DNA from 4 places in the Priestia filamentosa genome. Region 1 is predicted to be linked to each of the others. Evidence: riboswitches for the same ligand, from Rfam matches in the RefSeq annotation. Region 1 holds a riboswitch; each other region holds the start of a gene.
The links. A riboswitch is a leader RNA that binds a small molecule or an ion and turns the genes downstream of it on or off. The one in region 1 is predicted to bind thiamine pyrophosphate.

Region 1 (3,142 bases):
TGTATTAGTATAAAAAGACAATATGAAAACATAACGATACCAATAATGGATTTTTTAATAAAAACTGACGTAACCCGCTTGAGGAGGAGTGAGTAAAATGCAAACGTATACGACGAAAGAAGCTGCTAAAAAGGTCAATGTTCCGCCAAGAATTATTAAACAATGGGAAAAAGAACTCGATGGATTTTTTTACATTCCTCGCACAAAACAAGGTGCACGCATTTATACAGAAGAAGAGCTCCAAATGCTGAGAACGTTAAAAGATATGTACGGAAAGAAAACAAAAAAAGAAGAAATTAAGCTGTTTCTTAAAAAGGCGAAGCAGAAACCAGAATCCTCACAAAATAGTACTGAGCAGTCTAATGTCTTATCCTTTGCTAAACATAACAGTTCTCTTAATGAAAATAACAATGAAAAAAAACAAGCGCCGCCTCCTTCTTCTATCGATCAAAAAAAGCAGCAAAGAGTCGTTGAACAACGTATTAAAGCTGAACGTGAACGCCAGCGCCTTCAGCAGGAAGAGAAGAAAAAGAACGAGGAACGTTCTACAATATGCCCAGTAGACTCTACTCCTCAGCCTGTAAATCAAGTGAAAAGTGAATTGGTTGAAAAAGTCCAAACATACAAAGATGTATTTGAAGCTTTTGATACATTCAAACGCGAACTTTTAACAGAGGTCAGAAATGAAATTCGCGGTGAAGTGAGAAATGAAATTATTTCTGAAGTAAAAGAACAACTTCAACATAACAATGAGCAGACAGTCGAAGCAATTGAAGCGATTAATGCGGTTGTCTCTGAATCTGGTGAACAAACGTCGAAAGAAGTGCAGCGAGAGCTCAAACATGTTTCAAGCCGCTTAACAAAAATAAGTGAAGAAACAACTGAAGAAATGCAGGGATATGTTGAACAAGTTTCAGCAGAAGCATTAGACAGACAAGCTGAGCTCAAACATTGGCTTACAAATATTGAACAGTCATCGGGAAGTTCAATGGATGAGATGAAAAAAATGGTTCATGAGTTAGAAGAAAATTCAAAGTCGACAAGCTTTGAACTTCGCTCGTTTGCTCATGAGATGACGAAGCGTTCAGACTGGAAAGCAGATGAAATGAAAGATTTAATTGATTCTATTAAACGTGATAGAGCAGCATATGTAAATGAACTAAAGCATGACAGACAAATGCATCGTCAAGATATCGAAGAACGTGAACGTCTCTTCCACGACTTTGTTCATAATTTTAGACAAACAGCAGCAGCTGAAGAAGAAGAAAAAGTCAAATCATGGTGGAGGTTTTGGAAATAAAGGAAGAACGAGAGCCCATTTGGCTCTCGTTCTTAGCGTGGATTTGTTTTTTCTACAGATGTATGGGTGCTTTTAGGATTTTCATTTATTTCACGTGCAATTTCCATTTTATTTGTTTTGTTCACACTTTGTAAACCAGACTTTGTTTTTTGATTACGCTTTGTCATCGTCATTCTCCTCCTTTTATGCTGCTTTCCCTTTTAATATGGGCGAGAATACTCGCCTTCATAACCTAATTTGAAGCTTTACAAACATTTCCGAATAAGGGATATACAAAGATGGAAAAATCATGTTATACTAAGTGCAATTACATAGGAAGTCCACTAGGGGTGCCGTAATGGCTGAGATAAGAGCTTTCTTAATCCCTTTGAACCTGATCTGGTTTATACCAGCGTAGGAAAGTGGCAGCAGCGTTTTTTCGCTCGTTGTCCACTCTTTTTATGAAGAGTGGTTTTTTATTTCCTTTCCCTTTTGGCCTTCCACTATAAGGAGGAAAAATGATGTCTTTTAGTCAAGAACTTCGTCGCCTTGCAGCACCTGTTTATGAAGCAATTTTCAATCACCCTTTTGTGAAAGGAATTGGAGAAGGAAACGTTCCAAAAGACGCTCTTATTCACTACGTTTGTCAAGATTTCGAATATTTAACTTCTTTCTGTCGCGTATATGGCGTTGCTATTTCACGCTGTGAAAATCGTGAACAGATGGAACTTTTTAATGAACAAATCAATTTTGTGCTTCATAGTGAAGTTCATCCTCATCACAATTTTTGCGATGTTGCAGGAGTTAAATATGAAGATCTTCAAGCAAAACCACTAGCACCTGGTGCCCATCATTATATTAACCATATGACAACCGTTGCTCAAACAGGCTCGCTTGGAGAAATCATCGCTGTTCTTCTTCCATGCCCATGGACATACTTAGAAATTGGTCAAAAACTAATTGAGCAACACGATCCGACAGAAGATCATCCTTTCTATGAATGGATTATGTTTTATGGCAAAAAAGAAATGGACTCTGTAACACACAAGCTTTGCGCTCTCTTAGATCAGTGGGCAGAAGGCGCTTCAGAGCGTGAAAAAGAAAAAATGAAAGATCATTTCATCAAAAGCTGTGAGCTTGAGTATTTATTCTGGGATATGGCTTATCAAAAACAGCAGTGGCCAAGTGAAATGAGCCCTGTAGAAGCATAAAAAAAGAGAGACAGGTGTCTCTCTTTTTTATTGAATATTTAATTTCTCGTTTAATTCTTCCGCTGCTTTCTTCGGGTCTTGACTTTTTAAAATAGCTGACACAACAGCAGCTCCTCTAATACCTGTTCCATTTAATTTTTCAATGTTTCCAGCTGTAATTCCACCAATTGCAACAGCTGGAATACGCACGCTTCCCGTAATTTCAGTTAGCTCTTCTTTTGTGATTCCTTTTGCATCAAGTTTTGTGCTTGTCGGAAAAACTGCGCCAACTCCAATATAATCTGCTCCGTCCTCTACTGCTTTTTTTGCTTCTTGAACTGTTCGAACAGATACGCCAACAATCATATCTCCTACAAGAGAACGTACAACTTTTAGTGGCAAATCGTCTTGGCCAACGTGTACGCCAAAAGCCCCAACAGCAAGCGCTATATCTACCCTGTCATTAATAATGAGCGGAACGTGAAAACGATCAAGAAGCTGTTTAAGCCGGAGGGCACGCTCATAAAACTTTTTTCCGTCCGCTTCCTTTTCACGAAGCTGTACGAGCGTTACCCCTCCTTCGAGCGCTTTTTCCACTTTTGCTAAAAGCTCTTCTTCTGTTCCCTCAAACAAATCTGTAACAAGATACATTTTATAAGATAGGTTGTTTTGC
Region 2 (3,142 bases), on a different contig from region 1:
AGTCCAACAAGGGAGAGCATTTCATCAATTCGCTCTTCCATGTTTTCTTTTGGATAGTTAATATTTTCAAGCCCAAAAGCAACTTCATCTTCGAGCGTTAACATACAAAACTGATTATCTGGATTTTGAAATACTACCCCTACATATTGGCAGGCTTCTCCAGTTTCAAAGGAAGAAAGGTCTCTTCCGAAAATTTGTACTTCTCCATTCAAACTACCGTCAACAGCCTCTGGATACAATCCATTAAGGCAAAGCGTGAGGGTACTTTTGCCTGCACCACTTGGTCCTAATACAAAAATACTGTCACCTTTAGAGGCTGAAAAGGAAATATTCTTCAGCTTTTTTTCTTCATCTTCTTCAAATGAAAAACTTAAATTTTTAACATTAAGAGGCAGTCGATTTTCGATCATTTTTTGTTCCCACCCGTTTTTTATGTTCTTTTCCAAGCGCAAACCCATTTAAAACACCTGTGTTTGCCAATTGATCACTTAGCCATTTACCAAGTAAACCAGCGAGAAGAGCTCCGCTGACAAGTCGGACAGTAAGCATTGTACTAACATAAGAAGGGTCAAGAGCATTGTAGCCGGACAAGAAATAGCCCATAATAAAGCTTGTTACAGAGGCACCCATACCAGCTAGCATAAGAATCGGCAGCGAGTATCGTTTCCAACCAGTAGCTGCGAATACAAGCTCAGGACCTATCCCTTGGACAACTCCTGTTAAAAGAAGACGAGGACCTGAGGCGTTTCCAATCAGCAGTTCAACAGCAGCAGCAATTGTTTCTGAAATGAGGGCTGCTCCTGGTTTTCTAATGATATAGGCTGTAATAATTGAAACGATAAACCATATTCCGAAAATAAATTCATATACTAAGAGTCCGAACATTCCAAATAAAATGTTTCCAAGCTGTGTGAAAAGAAGGTACACAACAGCAAACACAACAGCTAATGCCGACATTACGACAATTTCTTTTAGTTTCCAGCTCTTTGTCATTTTCCATCACCAGGCTTTCTTTTTGTTGAAGGGCTGTTTGCTGATAAGTTGACGGTCATTACAACGTGACTTGCTTCTTTGTGAGAAGAAAGAAAAGCATCCTTAATTGTCCTGAAAATAGTGTGCGTATCGCCATCAAGATGTGTTGCATAGTGAACACCAGCAACAAATACTCCCTCGTCTTTTGCTGTGTTAACGCCATCCACAATCACGTCCATATAGTGAGGAATCCCCATTGGATAAAGAGCGAACTGCATAGCTGTTTCAATCGAAATATCCTTGCTTTTCTCCTCGTTTAAGAGCACATCATCTTCGGATAAGTAAACATCACCTTCAGAATCTCCAGGACATCCAACAGAGAAGGAACCATTCAATACAACGTGAGTTCCTGTTTTAGCTGCATGAAGATAAATAGCTTTTACAACGTCGAAAACATGTTCATTCCTTCCGCGTACACATGTGCTCACATTATCCGTTTTAATCCATACTTTTGATGTATCAACCTCTCTTAGCGCCGTTTTAATCACTTCAATAAAGTTATCGCACATTGGATAAAGAGAGAAGCGACATCCATAGATCCTACTTGTTCCACAAAGCTGTTCATTCATTTCTACTTCCTCCTAAAAGTTTATGAACACAAAAAAACTGCATCTTAAGGAAGATGCAGTAAAATAGACAAAAATGTAGAGTCAATCAACATAAAAGTCGTATATTGCTACACTTCCCCACGCTAGTATTATCTAGATCGGGTTATAAGGGATCGGAACAAAAATTCACATCTCAGCTAATTAGCACCCCTAGTGCGTTGTACTATACAGTTTTTTCGCTTATACACATCATAAAAGAAAGATACTTTTTTGTAAATAGAAAGATAGATTACAGACCAGCGGAAATTTGCGTAGGCCGCTTTTTTTTCTTTCTTTTAATGCTAGGAATCTTCAAATATGTCCAAAGTCTCCAAATCCATTCTAAAGGTCCAATAATGAAGAATTGGAGCCACAGTTTGCTAAGGAAAAGCTGAATCGTAAAGAAAACAAGGGTAAATACGATACCGCTTGTAACCCCTACTTTACTGAATAATCCAAATCCATATCCATAAAAAAGGAAGGTAAAGAAGATGGATTGAGAAAGATAGTTTGTTAGAGAAAGTTTTCCAGCTCGAGCTAACGCATTAGATAGCTTTTTCCATCGATTACTATAGGTTAAAAGAGCAATGCTTGAAATATAAAAAATGGCGACAAGAGGAGCTCCTAATGAAGCACTAAGACCTTCTAAACTTTCATTTTGCAAAAATTGTGGGACGATTTTTAATGGAAATCCAATGAGAAGAGAAATCCACCACATTTTCTTATAAAGAGAAACATAGCGATCTGGCTCATGCAGCCACCTCTTAGCAGCAACATATGCTCCTAAAAAGAACATAGGAAGAGAAGCAAGAACACCAAAGATACCAAAAGCAATCATCTCTCCATCGCTTGTATCTTCAAAAGGCATACTATTGTTTCTAAAATGAACAACTTCACTATAAGAGCCTGTTGCATATACTTCTTTTTCTTGTGCAAGGTAGGAAGGACTTGCTTCTAGAGTATCTTCACTTCCTTCCTCGGCAGGAATAAATGAAAAGGCGCTCATCAAACCGATAATTACAAGAGCAATTGTAAGCCATACTTTTGGTTTGCACCAGAGAAACAAAAATAAACAAAAGCCGCATAAAGCGTAAGATGTTAAAATATCACCTTCCCAAATATAAGTTCCATGTAAAAGTCCAAATGCGAGAAGAAGAAGGAGGCGGCGTAAGTAAACGGTCCAAAAACGTCGCTGTTTTTCTCGACTTCGATCTCTTAAAATCATAACACCAAATCCAAATAGAAAAGAAAAAAGGGTTACAAAGCTTCCGGTACCGAAAATATTAATGAAGGAGGCTGAAATCTTTTCCAATCCTTGAGCTGTTTCAATATATTCATATTCACCAAATAGTCCATATTGAAAAATGAGCATATTAACAAGCAAAATTCCAAAGAGAGCAAAGCCTCTCATTGTATCAACAGAAGAAATTCGTTCAGCACCTCTGAGAGGGGAAAGAGCATTTTTCATATATTTAATCTCCTTTATATAAGTTCTAACTCCACTATATCGTATGAACATTACC
Region 3 (3,142 bases), on a different contig from region 1:
TCTTTCATGCCTTCTTCTCTAATTTCTTCTATACTCTTGTCTTTTAATTTCGCCATTGAGCGAATATCGTGAGAAATTCTCATGGAGCAAAACTTCGGGCCACACATTGAACAAAAGTGTGCTGTTTTTGCACCTTCTGCTGGTAGAGTTTCATCATGAAATTCCCTTGCACGTTCAGGATCAAGTGAAAGATTAAATTGATCATCCCATCGAAATTCAAAGCGTGCTTTAGAAAGAGCATCATCTCTGTCTTGAGCTCCTTTATGACCTTTAGCAAGATCTGCCGCATGTGCTGCAATTTTGTAAGAGATAACTCCTTCTCTTACATCATCTTTGTTGGGCAACCCAAGGTGTTCCTTTGGGGTAACATAACAAAGCATAGCAGTACCAAACCAACCGATCATTGCTGCTCCAATAGCAGATGTAATATGGTCATAGCCTGGTGCAATATCAGTTGTTAATGGTCCTAATGTATAAAAAGGAGCTTCATGACAAATATCCATTTGTTTATCAACATTCTCTTTTATTTTATGCATTGGTACGTGTCCAGGCCCTTCAATCATTACTTGAACATCATGCTTCCATGCAATTTTTGTAAGCTCCCCTAGCGTCTCTAGCTCGGCAAACTGTGCTTCATCATTCGCATCCTTAATGGAGCCTGGACGAAGGCCATCACCAAGCGAAACAGCAATATCATAACGTTTTAAAGTTTCACAAATCTCTTCGAAATGCGTATAGAGAAAATTCTCTTCATGATAAGCAAGACACCACTGAGCTAAAATAGATCCCCCTCTTGATACAATCCCTGTTGTTCGATTAACCGTGAGTGGGATATAACGTAGTAAAACACCAGCATGAATTGTAAAGTAGTCAACACCCTGTTCTGCTTGTTCGATAAGTGTATCGCGATAGATTTCCCACGTTAAATTTTCTGCAATCCCTTGTACTTTCTCAAGTGCTTGATAAATTGGAACAGTACCAACTGGAACTGGTGAATTTCTTATAATCCACTCCCGCGTTGTGTGAATGTCTTTCCCTGTAGAAAGATCCATAATCGTATCTGCGCCCCATTTTGTTGCCCACGTCATCTTCTCTACCTCTTCTTCTATAGAAGAACTAACAGCAGAGTTGCCGATGTTCGCATTAATCTTCGTATAAAAGTTCCGGCCAATAATCATTGGTTCACTTTCAGGATGATTAATATTCGATGGGATAATTGCTCTTCCTTCCGCAACTTCTTTTCGTACAAACTCTGCCTCTACTCCCTCTCGAATTGCAATAAACTCCATTTCCCGGGTAATAATCCCTTTTTTGGCATAGTGCATTTGTGTAACATTCTTTCCTTTACACGCTCTGAACGGGTGCTTGATTACATTCGGATAACAGGCAATATTTTGTTTTTGATTTTCACTTCGGTATCCGTTATCCTCTGGTTTGATCTCTCGTTTTTCATATTTTTCTACATCTCCTCTGTCCATAATCCATGCCTCTCGAACACGAGGTAACCCTTTCGTAATATCCACTTCACAATCTTCATCACTATAAATTCCGCTTGTATCATAAACACGAATTGGTTCATTTTTTTCATGTTTGCTATCTGTTTTTGTATCACTTTGTTTAATCTCTCTCATTGGTACTTGAATACTATGATGTTCACCTTCTACATACACTTTCTTACTGTTTGGAAATGTTGATTGCAATGGAATGTTTACTTTTTTCGACATATAAATCTTCCTCCTTAGTATTGTTGTTAGGCTACACCTTTGGAGGAGATGAAATAGCAGAAGTTTTTTCTTAAAATAAAAATTGGGTTCTCTAATATAGAGAACCCAATTGGATATGTAGAAAAAAACGCAATTCACTTTCTTACGTTATCTCTCCTACTTCCCTCCGCTGGTATAACCCAGATCAGGTTCGAAGAGTCAGAAAGATTTTGTCTTTCCTCTCAGCCCACAAAATTAGGGCTCCCCTAGTAGTAAAATATTGAATATTCAGTTTACATTTCGAACTATAGCATATCTAGTAAATGATGTAAACTACTCTTTTTTCTTTTTCACCCTACATAATAGCGCCAAACTCGGTCTACAGACCTTCCGTAAGCTTCTCCAAAAAGATTTAGATGAACAAGTAAATAAAAAAGTTGATAGAGTGTTTTTCTTTCCTCATACTCTGGAGAAAGTGGCCGAACTTCTTGATAAGCTTGATAAAATGCTGAAGAAAATCCACCAAAAAGTTCAGTAAAAGAAAGTTCAAATTCAGAATGACCATAAAATACTGAGGGATCAATCAAATAAGGATCTCCTGTTTTACCAACAATCCAATTTCCTCCCCAAAGATCTCCATGAAGTAAAGAAGCCTCACAAGAATGAGGAAGCCATTTCTCCATTTTCTCAAGAAGTTCATAAAGCCCTGCTTCTCGTTCCTGATAAAGGTACCCCTTTTTCTTTGCAAGTTCTATTTGAGGAAGAAGACGATTTTTCGTGTAATATTCTGCCCATTTATCATAGTATTGATTTGGCTGTTCAATCATCCCAATGTACGAAGGATGATGAAAACCAAACTTATCTTTACTTACACTATGCATAAGTGCAAGCTGTCTGCCAAGAAGCTCTTCTGTTTTTCCATTTTTCTCTCCTTGGATCCATTCTAAAATAAGCCATCCTTCTCCGCTTTCTGTTGATTCATGAAAGTCATACACATTTGGGACCTGAATAACACCTGTTTCTTTGATTTTCGTTAGGCCCTGAACTTCTTGTTGAAAAAAACCAGGAGGTGTAGAATTATTATACTTAATAAAATATTCTTCTTTCTCTGTTTTCACATAAGAGGCCTGATTGATATCACCACCGGAAACAGGCCTGATTAATTGAATTGGTGAAGTGTCCCCTCTATTATAAATAGCTTGTTTAATGAACTTTTCCAATCCTTCTAACTCCCCTTTCCTCTTAAAACCTTAAAAGAAAATGGTTCACATTTCAGTATCCAGTAGAATACTCCTTTTCTCTATATAATTCATGAAGCAGTGGAGAAATTCCTTCAATAATGTCTGTAGCTAGTACATCTAATGGGGAATGTGTAGATGCTACTAGTTGATCTGCTATGGCACCATGAATAAATACAGCATTGCTCAGCGCCTTTTGTA
Region 4 (3,142 bases), on a different contig from region 1:
AATGATTATTTCATTTGCAGTGCTGTGGGTGATTTTACACAAAACATCATTTGGCCGTAAAACATATGCCATTGGTGGAAATGAAAAAGCAGCTCTTATTTCAGGCATTAAAGTACCACGAGTAAAAGTGATGATTTATGCGCTAGCAGGACTTTTATCGGCACTAGCGGGAGCGATTTTAACATCTCGTTTAAACTCAGCGCAGCCAACAGCAGGAACTTCTTATGAGTTAGATGCGATTGCGGCTGTTGTATTAGGTGGAACAAGTTTATCTGGTGGACGTGGTTTAATTGTTGGAACATTGATTGGTGCTTTAATTATTGGAACGTTAAATAATGGTTTGAACTTATTAGGTGTATCATCATTCTTCCAAATGGTTGTAAAAGGTGTTGTTATCTTGATTGCGGTGTTAATTGATCGTAAAAAATCAGCATAGGAGGGGTTCTCATTGAAAAAGGTCTTACTTGTACTCATGTCGTTTTCACTTCTTATTCTAGCGGCTTGTTCATTAGAGCCTCCAGAATGGGCAAAACCAAAGAAAAAAGGAAATTTAGAAGATATTAAAATTGGCTTATCGGTTTCTACGTTAAATAACCCGTTCTTTGTTTCATTAAAAAATGGAGTTGTAAAAGAAGCGAAAAAGCAAGGAATGGACGTTGTGATTGTTGACGCACAGAACGATTCAGCTAAGCAAGTTAACGATGTTGAAGATTTACTACAACAAGGTGTTGATGTTTTACTAATTAACCCAACAGATTCAGCAGCTATTTCAACAGCCGTTCAATCAGCTAATAATATTGGCATTCCTGTTGTTACATTAGATCGTTCAGCAGATAAAGGAAAGGTCGAAACGTTAGTTGCTTCTGACAATGTAAAGGGTGGCGAAATGGCAGCTGATTACATTGTTGAAAAGTTAGGTGAAGGAGCTAAAGTAGCTGAACTTGAAGGAACTCCAGGAGCATCTGCAACACGTGAACGAGGCAAAGGATTTCACAATATAGCAGATCAAAAACTTGACGTTGCGGCAAAACAGTCTGCGGATTTTGATCGTACAAAAGGTTTGAATGTAATGGAGAACTTACTGCAAGGAAACTCAGATATTAAAGCAGTATTCGCTCATAATGATGAAATGGCATTAGGAGCTATCCAAGCAATTAACAGCTCAGGGCGAGATGTTCTTGTTGTTGGATTTGACGGAAATGAAGATGCCGTTAATGCTGTAAAAGAAGGGAAATTAGCAGCAACTGTAGCACAGCAACCAGAATTAATTGGTGAGCTAGCTGTTAAAGCTGCAAGTGATGTTCTAAAAGGCAAGAAAGTTGAAAAGAATATTGCAGCACCGTTAAAGTTAATGACGAAGAAATAATGAAAAAGCATCATGCGCCCTTTAGGGGAGTATGATGCTTTTAAAATTGTACAAACGTTAGAAGTTAAAATATAATAATATTGACAATAAATATTTTACAGGGGAACTCATACGAGTTGAGAAGGTAAAAACCTGACCCTTTGAACCTGAGAGTTAATACTCGCGTAGGGAGTAAAAGTATACAGTTTGTACATGAAGAATGTTCAGCCCTTTTACTTTTGCCGAGTGAAAGGGCTTTTTTGTATTCACTCTCTCTTTCAAGTTTATTGTAAATATAGGATTGAAAGGAATTTATTCGATGAAAAACTTTAAAGGAATTGCATTAGTAACAGGAGCAAGTAGAGGATTAGGATCTGAAATTGCAAGAACGTTCGTAGAAAATGGATACGGCGTTATTGTGAATTATTATCAGAACAAAGAAAGGGCCGAAATGTTAGTAGATGAGTTAGGGAAAGAAAATGCAATCGCACTTTATGCTGATATTACAAATAAACGTGATGTTGAAGAGTTAGTGAACCAAACGATTCAGCATTATGGATGTATTAATATCATTATTAATAATGCTCTGGTAAATTTTAGATTTGATCCAAATGCACAGGAACCTGTCCATGAGTTAAGCTGGGGGAAATATGTAGAACAGTTTGAAGGGTCTGTTCATGGAGCATTGAATACTATTCAAGCAGCTTTACCATATTTGAAAGAAACAGATAATGCGAGAGTCGTAAATATTGGTACAAATTTATTTCAGAGTCCTATTGTTCCTTATCATCAATATACAACAGGAAAAGCAGCTCTAGTTGGATTTACGAGAAACATGGCAAAAGAGCTTGGACAATATGGTATTACGGTCAATATGGTATCAGGTGGTCTTTTACAAACAACAGATGCTAGTGCCCTTACAACAGAGGAAGTGTTCAACATTGTCGCAAGTAATTCTGCTTTAAATCGTGTCACTACCCCAAAAGACGTAGCTGAAACAGTGGTATTTTTAGGGTCTGACAGAGCTAAAGGAATTACAGGACAAAATATTGTAGTTGATAGTGGTTTAACAATGAACTAAAGATGCATTTCATAAAGGGAACGGAATATACTATTAAAATGGCGTATAGGATATTTTATAAACATATGAAAGGAATGAAGAGAAATGTATTATTCTCCTTATATGTATTCCTATCCTTATTACGTACAGTATCCAGTATTTCAGGCAGCGTATAGGTTTAATCCATATGAAGTTTATTCCCATTGGTACACCAGAGAAAAAATTGAGTTAAAAGATTACGGAAGACAGCCGTTTGTGGTGAATATTAAGGAAGCCACTAAGCAAAATAAAACGTTCCGTACAGCCTTATGGACAGGACGTCATCTGCAAGTTACATTGATGAGTATTAAACAAGGAGAAGACATTGGGCTTGAAACTCATCCGAAAACAGATCAATTTTTAAGAGTTGAAGAGGGTCAAGGACTTGTTCAGATGGGAAAAACAAAAAACAACTTATCTTTTCGAGAAAGAGTTTCTGATGATGACGCCATTATGGTACCTGCGGGGACATGGCATAATGTTACAAATACGGGGGATAGGCCATTGAAGATTTACGCTATTTATGCGCCTCCTGAACATCCGTTTGGTACGGTGCATCGCACGAAAAGAGAGGCAGAGGCTGCTGAACGAAAAAATGAATTAGTGTAATTTGCATCTATAAATATATATTTATAGGAAAGATAGAGAGAAATATGGAAGAAGGCTGTTTCTTTATTAGAGAAACAGCCTTTTTTTAT

Region 2: linked by a shared signal. The riboswitch ahead of B9N79_RS17545 (YkoF family thiamine/hydroxymethylpyrimidine-binding protein) and the one ahead of tenA (thiaminase II) in region 1 are both predicted to bind thiamine pyrophosphate.
Region 3: linked by a shared signal. The riboswitch ahead of thiC (phosphomethylpyrimidine synthase ThiC) and the one ahead of tenA (thiaminase II) in region 1 are both predicted to bind thiamine pyrophosphate.
Region 4: linked by a shared signal. The riboswitch ahead of B9N79_RS24880 (3-oxoacyl-ACP reductase) and the one ahead of tenA (thiaminase II) in region 1 are both predicted to bind thiamine pyrophosphate.

The regions. Positions count from the first base shown of each region.
Region 1 is NZ_FXAJ01000007.1:212,657-215,798, forward strand. It holds gene B9N79_RS21300 (MerR family transcriptional regulator) at 98-1,300, shown strand; gene B9N79_RS26805 (hypothetical protein) at 1,333-1,467, opposite strand; TPP riboswitch at 1,616-1,717, shown strand; gene tenA (thiaminase II) at 1,801-2,490, shown strand; gene thiE (thiamine phosphate synthase) at 2,518-3,142, opposite strand, start outside; gene thiM (hydroxyethylthiazole kinase) at 3,122-3,142, opposite strand, start outside.
Region 2 is NZ_FXAJ01000004.1:279,258-282,399, forward strand. It holds gene B9N79_RS17535 (ABC transporter ATP-binding protein) at 1-410, opposite strand, end outside; gene B9N79_RS17540 (ECF transporter S component) at 385-993, opposite strand; gene B9N79_RS17545 (YkoF family thiamine/hydroxymethylpyrimidine-binding protein) at 990-1,601, opposite strand; TPP riboswitch at 1,699-1,802, opposite strand; gene B9N79_RS17550 (DUF418 domain-containing protein) at 1,870-3,087, opposite strand.
Region 3 is NZ_FXAJ01000008.1:83,015-86,156, reverse strand. It holds gene thiC (phosphomethylpyrimidine synthase ThiC) at 1-1,724, opposite strand, end outside; TPP riboswitch at 1,869-1,981, opposite strand; gene B9N79_RS21765 (fructosamine kinase family protein) at 2,054-2,923, opposite strand; gene B9N79_RS21760 (NAD(P)H-hydrate dehydratase) at 2,976-3,142, opposite strand, start outside.
Region 4 is NZ_FXAJ01000016.1:14,697-17,838, reverse strand. It holds gene rbsC (ribose ABC transporter permease RbsC) at 1-436, shown strand, start outside; gene rbsB (ribose ABC transporter substrate-binding protein RbsB) at 473-1,366, shown strand; TPP riboswitch at 1,456-1,554, shown strand; gene B9N79_RS24880 (3-oxoacyl-ACP reductase) at 1,665-2,426, shown strand; gene B9N79_RS24875 (cupin domain-containing protein) at 2,511-3,053, shown strand.